Regions from separate parts of the Vreelandella sp. 162(4c) genome, predicted to be linked through region 2. Evidence: predicted binding sites of a transcription regulator. Region 2 holds the regulator's gene; each other region holds the start of a gene.
What was found. The regulator sigma-54, encoded in region 2, starts transcription at its own class of promoters, with help from an activator protein. The targets are predictions, from matches to a motif close to TGGCACNNNNNTTGCTNT.

Region 1: amt (ammonium transporter) is a predicted target of sigma-54. The motif match lies at 1,800-1,817, and genes of this name have one in related genera.
Region 3: AC4EYZ_RS15815 (NCS1 family nucleobase:cation symporter-1) is a predicted target of sigma-54. The motif match lies at 2,693-2,710, and genes of this name have one in related genera.
Region 4: AC4EYZ_RS03560 (sugar phosphorylase) is a predicted target of sigma-54. The motif match lies at 1,815-1,832, and genes of this name have one in related genera.

The regions. Positions count from the first base shown of each region.
Region 1 covers NZ_CM176981.1:5,420,507-5,424,798, forward strand. Annotated here, with positions in the region: gene AC4EYZ_RS25055 (putative motility protein) at 40-249, opposite strand; gene AC4EYZ_RS25060 (NAD(P)/FAD-dependent oxidoreductase) at 390-1,631, opposite strand; gene amt (ammonium transporter) at 1,945-4,292, shown strand, end outside.
Region 2 covers NZ_CM176981.1:481,011-485,302, reverse strand. Annotated here, with positions in the region: gene AC4EYZ_RS02235 (HPr family phosphocarrier protein) at 1-47, opposite strand, end outside; gene rapZ (RNase adapter RapZ) at 93-1,025, opposite strand; gene AC4EYZ_RS02225 (PTS sugar transporter subunit IIA) at 1,113-1,583, opposite strand; gene hpf (ribosome hibernation-promoting factor, HPF/YfiA family) at 1,588-1,896, opposite strand; gene AC4EYZ_RS02215 (RNA polymerase factor sigma-54) at 1,994-3,409, opposite strand; gene lptB (LPS export ABC transporter ATP-binding protein) at 3,539-4,288, opposite strand.
Region 3 covers NZ_CM176981.1:3,443,740-3,448,031, reverse strand. Annotated here, with positions in the region: gene AC4EYZ_RS15820 (LysR family transcriptional regulator) at 114-1,016, shown strand; gene AC4EYZ_RS15815 (NCS1 family nucleobase:cation symporter-1) at 1,031-2,548, opposite strand; gene AC4EYZ_RS15810 (nitrilase-related carbon-nitrogen hydrolase) at 3,166-4,032, shown strand; gene hydA (dihydropyrimidinase) at 4,095-4,292, shown strand, end outside.
Region 4 covers NZ_CM176981.1:789,425-793,716, reverse strand. Annotated here, with positions in the region: gene AC4EYZ_RS03560 (sugar phosphorylase) at 16-1,782, opposite strand; gene nrdR (transcriptional regulator NrdR) at 1,994-2,485, shown strand; gene ribD (bifunctional diaminohydroxyphosphoribosylaminopyrimidine deaminase/5-amino-6-(5-phosphoribosylamino)uracil reductase RibD) at 2,482-3,657, shown strand; gene ribBA (bifunctional 3,4-dihydroxy-2-butanone-4-phosphate synthase/GTP cyclohydrolase II) at 3,745-4,292, shown strand, end outside.

The DNA of each region.
Region 1 (4,292 bases), 540 kb from region 2:
TGGCACAAGGCCGATGTTAACCACCACCAAAGCCGGGGGCTAGGCGAAGGTATTTACCTGCGTACCTAGGGTGCCCTCTTTAGCTAGATCTGGCTGCGCGCCAGTATCGGCAGAGGCCATTATTTCAGTTACTTGATCAGCTTGCGTATCCAAAGCTTCTTTGAAAACCTGCATTTGAGCCTGTTCGGCGGTTTGCGCCTGATTCATATACAGCGATGCACTGACTGAACTGCTGATGCCTACATCCATATATCCACCTCATGGTGTGCAAATGTACTTATAAACTAGCAAAGCATTAGATCACGCGCAAAGATACCGTCTCTATTACTGGTGCTAGCGTCTATTACTATCGGCCTAACTCGCCTGATCATTAATAAATAAAGCGCTAGTTAGAACCTATCAGCACGAAATGGTGCCATATCGATGGCCGTGGGCTGCCCCTCCATCATATCCGCCATTAGATGACCGGTGGCGGGCCCCAGAGTGAACCCCTGATGGCCATGGCCAAAGGCAAGCCACAACCCTGGATGCCTTGGCGCAGGCCCAATCACTGGCTTCATATCGGGCAAACAGGGGCGCGCGCCTTTCCAAGGGGCGTCATCGCGTCGCTCGCCCAAGGGGAACACGCTGCGTGCCACTTTCTCGGCGGCGCCCAGTTGATTGACATCAGCAGGCGCATCCAAGCGATCCAGCTCAGCGCCGGTAGTCAAGCGAACCCCTGCGTTCATCGGCGCCAGCAGGTAGCCCACCTCGGCATCCATAACCCAGAAATTTAGCTTGGCTGGCGCTTGAGGCGCGTAGTGCATGTGGTAGCCACGTTTTACAAAGGTAGGAAAGTGGTAGCCCAATTCTTTTAGCCAGCTTCCCGCCCAGGGCCCTAGCGCCACGACGACGTCATCTACTTCTAACGCTTCAGCAGCGGTATTGACCTGCCAGCGATCACCCATTTGCTGAACCGACTTGATATCCGACTGCAAAATACGCCCGCCATCATTACTAAACGCTTGGGCGTAAGCCGCGACCAACTCACCTGGATCAGCAACCGTCCAGGGATCAAGCCAGTGAATTGCGCCGATAATGGTGTCACTCAAAGAGGGCTCTTTCTGCGCAAGAGCCGCCTTATCCAGTTGCTCAAACTGCACGCCATAAAGGCGCCGTGCTTCTTCGGCCTCGGTTATCCGCGCAGCAAGTTTTTCAGGCGTGCGATATAGCTCAAGCCACCCCTGCCTGCGCACCAAGTGCTCAGCGCCTGCGGCTTCAATCATCGGGCCGTGGGTTTTTAGCGAAAGCTGAATCAGTGAGGCGTATTCCGGCACGATTTTCTGGTAAGTCTTCGGCGCTGAGTTCATCCAGTAGCGCAATAGCGGGGAGGCGGCGTTGACCATACCCGCGGGGCGGTAACGAATATCTACCCGACGGTTAGGTAAAACGCTGAGGAGCGTTTTAACGTCGCGGGGAAAAGGGTAAGGCCTTACCGCTTCCCGCTGAATGATACCCGCATTGCCAAACGAGGTTTCGCGGCCAGGCTGAAGGCGATCTACCAGGGTCACCTCATGCCCACGCTGGCGCAGATGCCAGGCAATGCTGACACCGACCATGCCTGCTCCCAAAACTACCGTTTGACGCGCCATCTTGATGCACTCCCTTTTCAGCGTTTATGAACCACAATTGAAGATCTATAACTAATTGAAAAATATCACCAATCAATGCGCATTAACACAGTAGAAAACGCTATTTTATTTCTAAAAATCAGTAATTAATGCTGTCATTAGCGTTAAAAAGGATGACTTCACTATTAGCGGCATAACAATTGCTTAGTTTCTATTAGGAAACCTGAATAGCAGTCAGTTAGCACCGGTGCAACGGTTCCCCCTCCTTCCGCTTAAAACAAACAAAGCACCAAAAAGAAGCGCACTTGCACCAAAAGATACTAAGGAAAACACCATGCCTGCCACGCTAAATTTGGACAGCTCGTTGCTCGATATGCTCTGGGTGCTCTGGGCCGCTGCTCTGGTATTTGTGATGCAAGCTGGCTTTCTCTGCCTGGAAGCGGGCACTACGCGCACCAAGAATGCTATCAACGTCGCTATGAAAAACGTAGCGGACTTTGCCATTGCCGTCAGTATTTTTTGGTTAGTCGGTTTTGGTCTCATGTTTGGCGACTCTCACCACGGCTTAATCGGCACAACGCTGTTTGGTTGGCAATTAGAAGCCTCCAGCCACTGGGTGATTACCGTTTTTATTTTCCAAGCAATGTTCTGCGCCACCGCCGCTACCATTGTGTCGGGCGCAGTGGCAGAACGTATGCCCTTTTTAGCCTATACCTGGACGGCCCTCTGGATAGCCTTGGTTATCTATCCGGTTTTTGGGCATTGGGCATGGGGCGGGCTTTTGGATGGCGCGGAAGGCTGGTTAGGGGCGCTAGGGTTTGTCGACTTTGCGGGCTCCACGGTCGTACATAGCGTAGGCGGTTGGGTCGCCCTGGCAGCGGTACTGTGTATTGGGCCACGCAGCGGACGCTTCAGCCACGGTAAACCACCTACTGCCTTCCCTTCAGGCAACTTACCCCTCGCCATGTTAGGCGCACTGTTTATGATCTTAGGCTGGTTTGGCTTTAACGGCGGTAGCACCCTGGCCGTTACCGAGCAAATACCCAGCATAATAGCCAATACTGTTTTGGGCGCCGTCGGCGGCATCCTTTCGGGCATGCTGATGGGGCTACGCACTCGGCGCTACGCCGACGTTATGTATGCGATTAATGGCGCCATTGCGGGCTTGGTCGCCGTCACCGCCAGCGCTCATGTGATCTCCTTATCGGCGGCATTTGGGCTGGGTGCGGTTAGTGGCGTACTGATGGTACTGACCAGCGAATGGCTGATAAGCAAACATATTGATGATGCAGTCAGCGCCATACCCTCGCACCTCGTCGCGGGCGTATGGGGTACGCTAGCACTGCCCTGGGTCGCTGACTTAACACTGATGGATAGTGGCTTGTCGCGATCCGCTCAGTTTGGCGTTCAGTTGATCGGTGTTGTGGTGTGCGGCGTTTGGAGCTTTGGCAGCGCCTGGCTACTGTTCCGCATTACCCGGCGCTTCCTGCCCATACGCGTCTCACCTGAAGCAGAAAAGATGGGCCTCAATCTCGCCGAGCATGGCGCCAAAAATGAGTTGAACCAACTGCTTGAGCATATGCGCCAGCATGAACAGCAGGGTGATATGCGCCAGCGAATTGACGCCGACCCGTTTACCGAAGTGGGCGAAATAGCGGCGAGCTATAATCGCGTAACCGCTGCCCTTGAAAGCGCCGTTGGACATACCCGCGTGATGCTTCGCAATCTCCGCGATGGCGTGATTACCTGGCAGGCAGACGGCACCCTGACCAGCCTTAACCCTGGAGCGGAGCAACTCTTCGAGGTCGACGCCAAACAGATTATTGGCCAACCTGTCTCGCAGCTATTGCCAACCCGCTCCCTCAGCCCCGGAGCACGCCATGAAATTAAACGCCGCTGCGCAGATATGCAGGTGCGCCACCTGGAAATACAAGTCAGCGAAGGAGCCAGCGGTTCCGCGTCAGAGCGCTCAGGGATGGTGCGCGATATTACCGAGCGCAAACAGCTGCAGGAGCAGTTAAACCGCGAACGCGACCTTGCCCGTACTACCCTGGCATCGATCGGTGATGGCGTTATTACCTGCGACGCTAGTGGCAACGTAACGTTTATCAATGCGGAAGCTAAGCGCTTGACCGGATGGACACTCGAAGAGGCCATGGATAAACCCATTTACGTGGTGTATCAACTACTCGATGAAGCCAGTGGCCAACCGCTAAACAACCCGGCCCGGCAAGTGCTCACTCAACTAACTCCGGTGCACTCCACCGAGCACTGCCTACTGGTCAGTCGTGATCACTCGCATACCCCCATCCAACACAGCGCTTCACCAATACGTTCGCGCAGCGGCATTACCTTAGGTGCAGTGGTCGTTTTTCAGGATGTTAGCCTCACTCGCCAGTTGACCGAACAGCTGAGCTATCAGGTCAGCCATGACAACCTGACCGACCTGCTCAACCGCCGCGCCTTCGAATCAGCACTGACTGCGCTACTTAATCGCGACGATGGCCACCATGTGCTGTGTTACCTGGATCTCGATCAGTTCAAAATCGTCAATGACACCTGCGGCCATCTCGCTGGAGATGAGCTGCTGCGCCAATTGGCGTTAAAATTTAAAGACCATGTGCGCAGCAGCGATATCGCCGCCCGCCTGGGTGGCGATGAATTCGCTTTGTTGCTACCCGA
Region 2 (4,292 bases):
GCGTGTAGCCCGCGTTGATTGGTAAGTGTAAGTATGCGTTCTGGCACCCTGGTTCCTTTTCGCCGAGTGGTGTCATTAATGGATAGACGCGCTTAAGAGGTCTCTGGCCGCTCGTTAGGTGTGGAAGCGCTGACGAGGGGAGCGGCCAACTGTTCGCTTATGGTGTAGTGCAGACCCAGTTCGCGGTGGCGAAGTTGAACTTCGCCCATGCTAGGAGTCAATTTTTCCGCTAACTTCTCGGCCATATAGACCGAGCGGTGCTGGCCACCAGTACAGCCAATCGCGATAGTCATGTAGCTACGTTGGCTATTCTGGTAAGCGGGTAGCCAACGCTCTAGCCAGGCCAAGATGTCGTCGCTCATGGCATCAACAATCGGATAGCTGTTCAAAAAAGCCACGATTTCCGCGTCGCGGCCAGTGAACTGGCGCAGCGTTGGATCCCAGTACGGATTTGGCAGGCAGCGCACATCGAAGACCAGGTCGGCGTCTAACGGTACGCCGCGTTTATACCCAAACGATTCCAGCGTTAGCGTCAGCTTGTCGCGCCGCTGATGGGCTACTTGGTCGGTAATGCGACGGCGTAAATCGTGCACCGATAATCGTGATGTATCGATCAATAGATCGGCCAGATCGCGAATATCCTCTAGCGTCGTCTCTTCTTTATTGATCGCCTCTTCCAGCGTCATTTCGCTATCGCGGGTCAGCGGATGACGGCGACGCGTTGCTGAGTAACGCTCAAGCAGTATGCGAGCATCGGTGGTCAGGTAAATAACTTGGAAGTCGATTTTACGCTGGCGCAACTCGTCTAATAAAGAGGGCAGGCGCTCCAGAGCTCCCGGCAAATTGCGGGCATCAATACTCACCGCTAAATGTGCTCGGTCGCCCTGGTCACGCAGTTCATCCACCAACGACCCCAGCAACATAGCTGGGAGGTTATCAATCGCGTAGTAGCCAAGATCTTCCAGCGCTTGCAAGGCGATAGATTTACCTGACCCGGAGCGGCCGCTAATGATCACCAGTTGCATAGAGTCTCTCTTTGCTTTGATCAAGCTGCGTTGAGGGTGGTGAGCGGATAACCTGCTGTGATCTGCCCTGAACAGGGTTTCAGACCCTTAGGCCGCTGATTGCTCGCGAATTTTGGCGGTAATCAGCTCAAGCAGTTCGCGCTGGCTGGCTGCTTTACGCAGTTGCTGGCGCGTGTCCGCATCATTCATGATGGTCGCTACCTGACCCAGTAGTGAGAGATGCGTGTCATCTGCCTCTTCGGGTACCAACAGGACAAACACCAGATCTACCGGGTCGCCGTCGATAGCGTCAAAATCGATCGCTTCAGCCAGTTTCAAAAATCCAGCGATAGGGGCGTTGCAGTGGGGGCTACGCGCATGAGGAATAGCCACGCCGTTACCAATACCCGTACTACCTAAGCGCTCGCGGCCGATTAAACGGCTAAACACTTCTTGGCTGTCCAGGCTGGGGATATTTTGGGCGATAAAGGTGCTGTAAAACTCCAGCACCCTTTTTTTGCTGCCCCCGGGGACGTCGAACAGAACGCGTTCCGGGGGGAGTATGGTTTCCAACGTCATTGAATTAACGCACACCGGCGCCTTGGGCGCGAGCTTGTGCTTTTTCCTTGTGTTTAACGAGTTGACGGTCGATTTTGTCCGCTAGTGCGTCGATAGCGGCGTACATATCACTGTCTAGGGCTTCCGCATGTAAGTCAGCACCTGCGGCGTGCAGCGTACAGGCGGCCTGCTGGCGCTCTTTCTCCACTGATAAGGTGACTTGCACCGTAGTTATATTGTCGTAATGGCGCTCTACACGCTCAAGCTTTTCGTTGACATAGTCACGCAAGGCGTCAGTCAGTTCTACGTGATGACCAGTGATATTTACTTGCATTGACGTGCTCCTTATCCATCGGACTGTACTTCGATTGTAACCCTTTTTGCCGCGTTGCAAAGCCCTTGTCGAGAGTTTCCCTGAAACGTTAACGAAGTTAGCGCAAACGACGCCGTTCACTGGAAGAGGGAATGCCCATGGCTTCACGGTATTTCGCCACCGTACGACGCGCCACTTGAATCCCTCCTTCGCCTAATAGCGTCACTAAGCGGCTGTCTGAAAGCGGCTTGCCGGGCGGCTCCTCTTGAATCAGTTTCTTGAGTCGTGCACGGATGGCGGTGCTGGAGTGGCTGTCGCCATCTTGACCGCTCACCTGGCTTGAGAAAAAGTATTTGAGTTCAAACACACCACGGGGTGTATGGATATATTTTTGCGTCGTTACCCGTGAAATAGTCGACTCGTGCATCTCCACGGCTTCGGCAATGTCGGCCAGTATCAGTGGTTTCATGGCTTCTTCGCCGTGCTCTAAAAAGCCAATCTGGCGGGTAATGATTTCGCGACCAACACGCAGCAGCGTATCGTTTCGGCTAGAGAGGCTCTTGATCAACCAGCGCGCTTCCTGCAAGTGCTCTTTGAGAAACTGGTTGTCATCGCTTTTATCCGCACGCTTAATCAAGCTGGCGTAGTCGGGCTGAATGCGCAGCCGTGGCAGGGCCTCGGGGTTGAGCTCTAAATGCCAGCCTTCATTATCGTGGCGGACGACTAGATCGGGGGTGACATAGCTGTCATCGGTGTCGCCGTAGGCGCTGCCTGGGCGTGGGTCTAGGCTGCGAATAAGCAGGATGACATCGGCCAGCTGTTCGTCGTCGAGCCCTAGACGGCGTTTCAGCAGACGCATATCGTCTTTGCCAAGCGCTTCGAGAAACTGCCGCACCAAGCGGCGGGCGGGAACCAGCAGTGGCGTATCATCGGGGAGAGCGGCGAGCTGCAGCATCAAGCATTCACGCAAGTCACGGGCAAATATGCCGGTCGGCTCAAACTGCTGGAGCTTGAGTAGAATGGTTTCCACTTCGCGCTGGCTTAGCCCGTCAATGCCCTGGGCACGAAGCCCTTCACGGATGTCGTTGAGCGGCTGGGTCAGGTAGCCGTTGGCGTCTAGCGCGTCGATTAAACTTTCCGCGACAAGCTGCTCGCGAGCGCTAAAATCGGTCATGGCGAGTTGCCACAGCAGGTGGCCATGAAGGCTCTGCCCGGCTGCCTGGCGCTCAAAGTCGGGGCCTTCGCTGCTGCTGCCCCCCTGGCTTCCCATATCTTGATAGGTATCTGACCAGTCGCTATCTACCGAGAGCTCAGTAGGGATGCTCTCTGACCACTCTTCTTCCTTAGGCTCGCTGACAGCCTGTTCACTAAATTCATCTTCCTGCTCCAGCATGGGATTGGCATCGAGGGCCTGCTGAATTTCTTGACGAAGATCCAGCGTAGAGAGTTGCAGCAGCGCAATGGCCTGCTGCAACTGGGGCGTCATGGTCAGCTGTGTGCCGATACGCAGTTGGAGAGAAGCTTTCATGACCATCTGAGAACCACTCGTTAATCAGAATGCTCCACCCTAGTGCGAGTGAGTGCTTGGCGCAAGTGCAATAAGCATGCCATTGGTCGTAAAGTTGTTTTAAAGCGCTATTTAGGGGCAATTAAGGCAAAAACATTACAGGCGAAAATCGGCGCCCAAATACACATCCCTTACTTTTTGGTTGGTGAGAATCGAGGCGGGCGAGCCACTGGCGATGATTTGCCCATCGCCGACGATATAGGCGGTATCGCAAATGTCTAGTGTTTCACGCACGTTGTGATCGGTGATCAGCACGCCGATATGGCGCTGTTTCAGTGCACGAATGATGGTTTTAATCTCACCTACCGAGATGGGGTCAACGCCCGCAAAAGGCTCATCGAGCAGAATAAAAGCGGGCTCTGTGGCTAGCGAGCGGGCTATTTCTACACGCCTGCGCTCGCCGCCCGAAAGGCTCATGCCCAGGTTGTCGCGAATATGGGTGATATGGAAGTCTTCGAGTAGCGCTTCCAGGCGCTGTTCGCGGTCGCTGCGGTTAAGCTCTTTGCGGGTCTCGAGTATCGCCATAATATTCTCGGCAACCGAGAGTTTGCGGAAAATAGACGCCTCTTGAGGTAGATAGCCAATCCCCGCGGCTGCGCGCTCGTGCATGGGGGCGCGCGTTAAATCCACATCGTCGATACCCACCTTGCCAGCGTCGGATTTGACCAGCCCAACAATCATATAAAATGAGGTGGTTTTGCCCGCGCCGTTGGGGCCCAAAAGGCCAACGACACTGCCTTGGGATATCTCCAGATTGATGTCTTTGACCACTCGGCGGCGTTTGTAGCTTTTAGCCAGGTGGTGGGCATAAAGGGTTTTGATCGGCGCAGTGTCTGCAGTGGCCACAGCT
Region 3 (4,292 bases), 2.5 Mb from region 2:
GCTTTATCCGATAGTGCCGCGGTGCTTTTAGGATGTATATCAGTTTTTATCACCGTTAATGCCCTGAAAAGCGTGACGTTATGCATGGATAGCCAATCTACCAGGAAATTGTTATGGCATCGCTGGGCCAAATGAGCGACTACGAGATACGCCTAATCCGTATTTTTAAGACGGTCGTTGAGTGCGGTGGCTTTACCGCGGCGGAAACCACGCTGGGCATTAGTCGTTCGGCGATTAGCCAACACATGAACGACTTGGAGGGGAGGCTGGGGTTTTCGCTCTGCCAGCGGGGGCGTGGCGGGTTTAGTTTAACCGAAGAGGGTAAAGAGATTTATCAGGCAGGGTTAACGCTACTGACCGCGCTTGAAACGTTTAAAAGCGACGTTAACGCGCTGCATCAAACGATCAAAGGCGAGCTGAATATCGGCATCACCGACAACCTGGTAACGCTACCCGCCATGCACGTGACCAACGCCCTGGCAGAGCTTAGCGCGCCGGAGCATGAGGTAACGCTGCACATTCATATGGAGCCTTCTGACGCGGTCATTAGAGGCGTCATGGATGGCCACTTGCACGTCGGCGTAGTGCCTGCAGTGAACCTGCCCACCAGCTTAGAAGCGCGGCACCTTTACGACGAGCCATCGTATCTTTACTGCGCGGCTGGCCATCCGCTGTTTACGGAGGACGACGACACGCTCAGTGGTGCTGATATCGCCCAACACTCGGCTATTTCGCCCCGCTATCCGCTACCGGTTGAGGCCCGACAGGCGCATGATGCGCTAAGCCTTCGTGCCTCAGCATCCGACCGAGAAGGCGCCGCTTTTTTGATTCTTACCGGGCGATTTATCGGCTTTCTGCCTGAACACGTAGCTGCACAGTGGGTGGCAGCGGGCAAGATGCGAGCGTTGCATGCCAACACGCAGCACTACCGCATCCCCTTTGTGCTGATCACCCGCCACGACCGCCGCCCCAACCGAGTGGTCGATGCGTTTCTACGCTTAATCAAAAGCAGCTAAACCCGGCAGTATGTTTAACGCTGCTCGGTTGCCTCATTGGCCATTATCGGCGCTGGCCCCGCCTGGGGCGATGACGCCAACACTTGGCTTGCCACATAGTAAACAATTGCCCCCAGCGCCGAGCCGGTAAACCAGCCGTAGTCGTAGAACCAATTCATGGTGCCAGTTAACAGCGATAGCAACGTAAGCGCCACCGGCACGCCAAAGGCGATAAAACCCGCGATGTTCACCGCAGGATAAGCATGGTTATCCATATACAGGCTGGGCACATCCAAACGCTGCTTTTTGATCAGGAAGTAGTCCACCGCCATGATGCCCGCGATGGGCCCCAGCAGGCTGGAGTAACCCAGCAGCCAGTTGGAGTACATCTGCTCCAGAGAAACCCCTGGCGGAATAACGCCCGCTTTTTGCAGCAGATCGTAGCCCATCAACAACACGCCCACCGCGCCAGTCATCAGCACGCCGCGCGTCTGGTTAATCAATTTGGGCGCAATGTTCTGAAAATCGTTGGTAGGCGACACGATGTTAGAAGCCGTATTGGTAGAGATCGTGGCGATAATGATCAACAGCATCGCCAGTACCACCCAGAAGGGGCTGTCGATATAGCCAATCAAACGTACCGGGTCGGCAACGGTTTCCCCTACCAGCGTTTCGGAAGCAGCGGTTAACACGACACCGAGTGCGGCAAAGAAAAACATCGTTAGCGGCAGCCCAATCACCTGACCAACGATCTGATCTTTTTGGCTTTTGGCAAAGCGACTGAAATCGGGAATATTCAGCGACAGCGTGGCCCAAAAACCCACCATGGCGGTTAAGCCCGCGAAGAAGTAGCCGTATACCGATGCCCCTTCAGGCCGCGACGGCGGCTGTGCCAGTAGTTCGGACATCGACATATTTGGCCACGCCCATATCATCAGCCCAACACCAACGGCTAACAGCAGCGGTGCGGCGAAGGTTTCCAACCATTTAATCGACTCTGCACCACGAATCACCACATAGAGATTCATCGCACCAAAGACAAAAAAGCCGATGACTTCACCAACACCGCCCATCGCAGCCCAAGCGGGAATCAACTCGGAGAGCAACAGATGAATGGCCAAACCGCCAAACATGGTTTGAATACCAAACCAGCCGCAGCCGACCAGGGCGCGCACCAGACAGGGTACGTTGGAACCTAAAATACCGAACGAAGAGCGTAAAACCACCGGAAAAGGAATACCAAACTTCGTACCGGGAAAGGCGTTTAAGGTAAGAGGAATCAGCACGATCACGTTGGCCAACAAAATGGCAAACAACGCCTCCCCCACGCTCAGCCCGAAGTAGGCGGTTAATACCCCGCCTAGGGTGTAGGTGGGCACGCAGATCGACATGCCTACCCAGAGTGCCGCAATATTCCACTTACTCCAGGTGCGCTCGCTGGCCTGGGTAGGCGCAATATCCTCATTAAAGCGCGAACTACTGCGTACATCGTCCCCTACATCTAGCTCTATCAGCCCACCTCGATCCACCATCTGAGAGGTTGTTTCGGTCATTTTTTATCTCCTCAGCATTGCGTTATTGCGCTGCCTAGCTCCCACGGCCAGTGGAGCTTTTCAAAAAGGCGCTTAGAAATCATGGCTTTTAGAAACCATTGTTTTTCAAAACCATCGTTCTTAGAAACCATAGCTTTTAGAAAACAAGCAATAAGCATGCCTACTTGAAAAAGCAGGTCAATTAACTCATTGATTAAAAAGCTGCCTTCCTGGACAACATTATTATTGTTAGCTTGTTATCTTTATATTTTCCCCACCTAAAACAAAAACCAACTAAACAAAGCTAGATCAAAAAAAATATTTGCACCAATTTCAAACAGAAAAAAACCAAAAACACTCGCTATAAATATACCAAACCAATGATTTTAAAAGAATAAAAAAACCATCCAAAACAGTGCAAGACCTCACCAAAAAAGTGAATATCACAAAATGGAACAATAAAAATAAGCAAACTCAATGAGTTAAAGACGATTTAACAAATCTCCTTTAAAGACTTGCTAAAACCACCTACCCAGCGCTACTTTCAACAAAAGCTGTCTATTTCGTCAGCTTTACAAAACTAGTTTCAAGAACACTACAAACATACGCTACACATCAACAATCAGAGGGAGCGTCTCATGCAGAATATGAAAATCGGGTTGATTCAGATGGGCCTGAAAACCAGCACCGATCTTGAACCAGAAGCTATTCGCGACGCCATGAACGAGGCACATCTGCCAATGATTCAGCAAGCGGCTGACCAGGGCGTGCAGGTGCTTTGCTTCCAGGAAGTGTTTAACCAGCCCTACTTTTGCCCCAGCCAGGACGGCAAGTGGTACGCCGCCGCCGAGCGGGTACCGGAAGGCCCTACCTGCCAGATGATGCAGAAGCTCGCCGCCGAGCACCGCATGGTGATCATCGTGCCGGTGTATGAAGAGACTGAAACCGGTGTTTACTACAACACCGCAGCGGTATTCGACGCTGACGGCAGTTACTTAGGCAAGTACCACAAAACCCATATTCCCCAAGTAGCCGGTTTTTGGGAAAAATTCTTCTTCAAGCCGGGAAAATCCAACTGGCCAGTGTTCAATACTGCCTACGGCAAAATCGGCGTGTATATCTGCTACGACCGTCACTTCCCCGAAGGCTGGCGGGCGCTTGCTCTCAACGGCGCTGAGGTGATTTTCAACCCTTCCGCCACCGTGGCCGGTCTTTCCCAATACCTGTGGGAGTTAGAGCAACCTGCCTCTGCCGCCGCCAATGGCTGCTTTATCGCTGCGATCAACCGAGTTGGAACCGAGGCGCCGTGGAACATCGGCGACTTTTACGGCTCCAGCTATATCGTTAACCCCCGCGGCAAAATCGAAGCTCAGGCCAGCGAAACAGAAGACGAGCTGCTGGTGCACGAGATCGATTTGGACATGGTGCGGGAGGTACGCAACAACTGGCAGTTCTTCCGCGACCGTCGCCCGGAAACCTATACCCGCCTGACCGACGGTGAATGATTCTGCTGGTAAAAAACAGGTTGCTGGTTAAGTTTTCTATTTAAAAACAACAGGAGCGAACGATGAGCTTATTAATCAAGGGCGGCACCGTGGTCACCCACGCCGATACCTACCGCGCAGACGTACTGTGTGTCGACGGTAAAATCCATGCGATTGGCACCGATCTAGATGTCCCTGAAGGGTGTGAAATTGTCGATGCCAGCGATCAACTGGTGATGCCCGGCGGTATCGATCCCCATACGCACATGCAACTGCCGTTC
Region 4 (4,292 bases), 310 kb from region 2:
ATTAACGAAATGGCATTAACGATCAGCTACCAGCCAACGCACCGCGTAGGGCGGCAGCGTGCCTTCGGGAATCCATGGGTTGCCAGGATCCAGCGCTTGCCAGGCGTGTTTTTCAAGTGCCTGGGTAACTGCCTCGCCCACGTTTTCTAAGGGAAGCGGCAGATCGGTGACGTTGTACAGCGCCAGTAATCGGCGGCCATCGTGCAGTGGGCCGCGCTCTACCGCCAGCAGTTCCGGTGCCGAGACTAACGCCCGCTGGGCGGCATTGGGGTGAAAGCAGGGCTCTTGACGGCGCTGGTCTAATAGCCGGTTTAAGGCGTGAAAAACATCGTGGGTGGGCGTTGAAGGGCTATCTAACAGCAGGTCTAGCTCGCTACGCTGCCAGCGCCGGCGGTTGATCGAACGTAGCCGCCCACTGCGCTCAACGCCTTCCACGTCATTGAGTGTGCCAGTTAGGGTGTGAATATACAGCGCGGGGATACCTTGCAAACTCAGCATAATTGCTTGGCTGCATAGAAAACGCGCTACCTGCCACGGGTCGGGGCCGCGGCGGGTGCCGCGCATGGCTTCAAACCAGGTGATATTGATCTCATAGGGCGTATCGCTTCCATCGGGGTTGCTACGCATGCTGACAAAGCCTCCGAAACGGTGCATCAGCTCCAGCAGCGCATCCCGCTCGTGATCGGGCAATAAACCTTCCAAGGGGCGAACGCCAATGCCGTCGTGGCTGGCCGTAAAGTTGAGGTAGGTGCATTGGTCGGGCAGTACCGGAAGGCTGGCAAGCCAGGTTTGTAAGGTGCTCGCTTCGCCCCGGGTGAGGGTGTGCAATAGCAGCGGGGGGAGGGCAAACTGATACACCATATGGGCTTCGTCGGGGTCCCCCGCTGGCAACCGATCCAAGCCAAAATAACTGATATTTTCCTGGTGGGGCACATTGGTTTCGGTGATTAACAGGGTACCTGGGGCCACGTGATCCACAATCGCTCGTAGCAGCCGCACCACAGTGTGGGTTTCCGGCAGGTGAATGCAGGCAGTACCCAGCCGCTTCCACAGAAAGGCCACCGCATCCAAACGTACAATCCGCGTTCCTTGCTCCAGGTAGAACAGCAAAATACCCACGAACTCCAGCAGCACATCCGGATTTTCAAAGTTCAGGTCAAGCTGGTCTTCGGAGAACGTCGCCCACAGGTAGCGGGTGCCACGCCGGGTGGAAATGGGCACCAGCAGCGGGCTGCTGCGTGGGCGCACCACCTGGGAGACATCGGTCTCTGGATCGACTTCGATAAAGTAGTCGCGGCCGGGCAGGCTGCCGCTCAGGTAATCCACAAACCAGAGAGACTCCCGTGAGACGTGATTGAGCACCAGGTCGGCCATTAAGTCGTAATGGCTGGCGAGTTCGCGGATGTGCGACCAATCACCAAGATCGGGGTTCACTTCCCGGTAGTGGATCACCGAAAAGCCGTCGTCGCTGCTCCAGGGAAAGAAGGGCAGTACATGTACACCGCTGATGCGATCGCCCAACCGCGCTTGAAGAAAATCGCTAAGCACTGCCAACGGCGGCACACTATCTTCAATAATCGAGTCACCGTAGCTGATCACCCACTGATCTTTTTCGCTCCAAGAGGGTGCGTTTTTAGTGCTGGTTCTACCGGAGCTGGATGAAAATGGGGCAAGCGACTGAAAATGCGCTAGACGCTGGTTTAAACGGCGCTGCACTTCCCCCGCCCTGGGGCCATAAAGGTGGCTGAGGTAGTCGTTAACGGTCTGCTCAAAGGGGGGCATGGGTAGCTCCTGATAAACAATCTGCCACAAACGCTGCAGCTTGTGTGCCAAATCGTTACAATACGAGGTTGATACCGCGTTTAAACGCTAAGATACATTAGCTTGTGGCAGTTACTACTGCTAAAACGCTATTAATAGCACACACATTGACAGGTTATAACACGCTAACTCGTGCGGTACGCCGACACGAGCTGACAACAGGTTGACCGCCATGCATTGCCCTTTTTGTGGTGCAAACGATACTCGAGTGACTGATTCGCGCCTGGTAGCGGATGGTGATCAGGTACGCCGTCGACGCCAGTGTGCGAGCTGCCAAGAGCGCTTTACCACCTACGAAACCGCAGAATTGGTAATGCCGCGGGTGGTGAAGTCCGACGGCTCCCGCGAGAGCTTTAATGAAGCCAAACTGCGGGCAGGTATGTTGCGTGCGCTGGAAAAGCGTCCGGTCAGTGCAGAAGCCATTGAAGCGGCGGTAGAGCGCATCCGCCAAACCTTACGTGCCCGGGGCGATCGCGAAATCAACGCCCGTGATATTGGCGAGTCGGTCATGCAAGCGCTTAAAACCCTCGATCACGTAGCCTATATCCGCTTTGCTTCGGTATATCGCAAGTTCCAGGATCTGGATGAATTTCGCGCTGAGATTGACCGGCTGTCCCAAGAGCCCTCTTCCCGACTGGGCCATGGCAGCGAGTCGTCAAAATGAGTGCTGTCTTTAGCCAAGCCGACCACCGCTATATGGCGCGGGCGCTGCAACTGGCGCAAAAAGGCTTATACACCACGGATCCCAACCCGCGGGTCGGCTGTGTGATTGTGCGTGACGAGCAGATTGTCGGTGAAGGCTTTCACCTGTGTGCCGGTGAACCCCACGCCGAAATTCACGCGTTGAATGATGCTGGTGAGCAAGCCCTGGGCGCGACCGCGTACGTCACCCTGGAGCCTTGTTCCCACACCGGCCGCACTGGCCCCTGCGCGGTGGCGCTCCAGGAAGCGAAGGTGTCGCGGGTAGTGGTTGCCATGGTGGATCCGAACCCGCAGGTGAGTGGCCGCGGTATTCGTCTGCTTGAAGAGGCGGGTGTTGAGGTGGCGGTGGGGTTATTAGAGAGTGACGCGCGCGCTCTGAATCCCGGCTTTATTGCTCGCATGACCCAGCAGCGTCCCTTTGTGCGCCTGAAAATGGCGATGAGTCTAGATGGTCGTACCGCCATGGGGTCGGGGGAGTCTCAGTGGATCACCGGGCCTGAAGCACGCACCCAGGTGCAGCGGCTACGGGCACGCTCCAGCGCGATATTAAGCGGCGTTGAGTCGCTCATTATGGACGACTCTCGGCTGACGTTACGAGCAGAGCAGTTACAGCTGAACAACGCAGACCAAGTGGTTCACCGCCAGCCCCTGCGGGTGATTTTAGATACCCACTTGCGCCTACCTCTGGCGGCAGCCTGTTTAAGCGAGCCTGGGCGTACGCTAGTGATCACCACATCAGACCACTTGGAAGAGAAGCGGGAACGGTTAACTCAGGCGGGCGCTGAAGTACAGGTGTTGCCCGCCGGTAGCGATGGCCGTATCGATTTAGTGGCAATGCTGCAGTGGTTAGCCGAAAATGAACAGGTTAATGAACTGCTGGTGGAAACCGGAGCGACATTGGCGGGCGCTATGCTCGATGCGGCGTTGGTCGATGAGCTACAGCTGTTTGTTGCCCCCACACTGTTAGGCGGCGAAGCGCGGCCCCTTTTTGCGTTGCCAGGGCTCTCACGTATGGCCGATCAGCGGCGGTTAACCATTCACGATATGCGAGCAGTAGGGCGCGATTGGCGCATTATTGCATCCCCTCTAGCGACTAGCGCATCTGGCGAATTTTGCGAGAGCAAGGTACCCTGACGCGCAAAATCGTGACTCACTCTCGCGACACTCTTTCTCGATAACCTATCCTGACAAGCTATCGTGACAACACTTATTGGAGATTCCATGGCGCACCCCTCCTCTAGAGGCTTAGCCCCTATCGCCGAGCTGGTGGACGATATCCGCCAGGGCAAAATGGTGATTCTCATGGACGATGAGGATCGCGAAAATGAAGGTGATATCATCATGGCCGCCGAAAAAGTGCAGGCCGAGCATATCAACTTTATGGCCCGTTTCGCCCGCGGCTTGATCTGCATGCCGATGACTCGCGCCCGCTGTGAGCAGCTTAATCTGCCGCTAATGGTGCGTGATAACGGTTCCGGTTTTGGCACCAAGTTTACTCTCTCCATTGAGGCAACCGAAGGCGTCACGACGGGTATTTCAGCTGCAGATCGTGCGCGTACCGTGCAAGCCGCGGTGGCACCCAATGCAAAGCCCTCTGATATCGTTCAGCCAGGCCATATCTTTCCGCTGATGGCCGAGCCGGGCGGCGTGCTGCGCCGTGCCGGGCATACGGAAGCTTCGTGTGATTTGGCGGCACTGGCGGGCTGTGACCCTAGCGGTGTAATCTGCGAGATTATGAATGATGATGGCAGCATGGCGCGCCGCCCCGA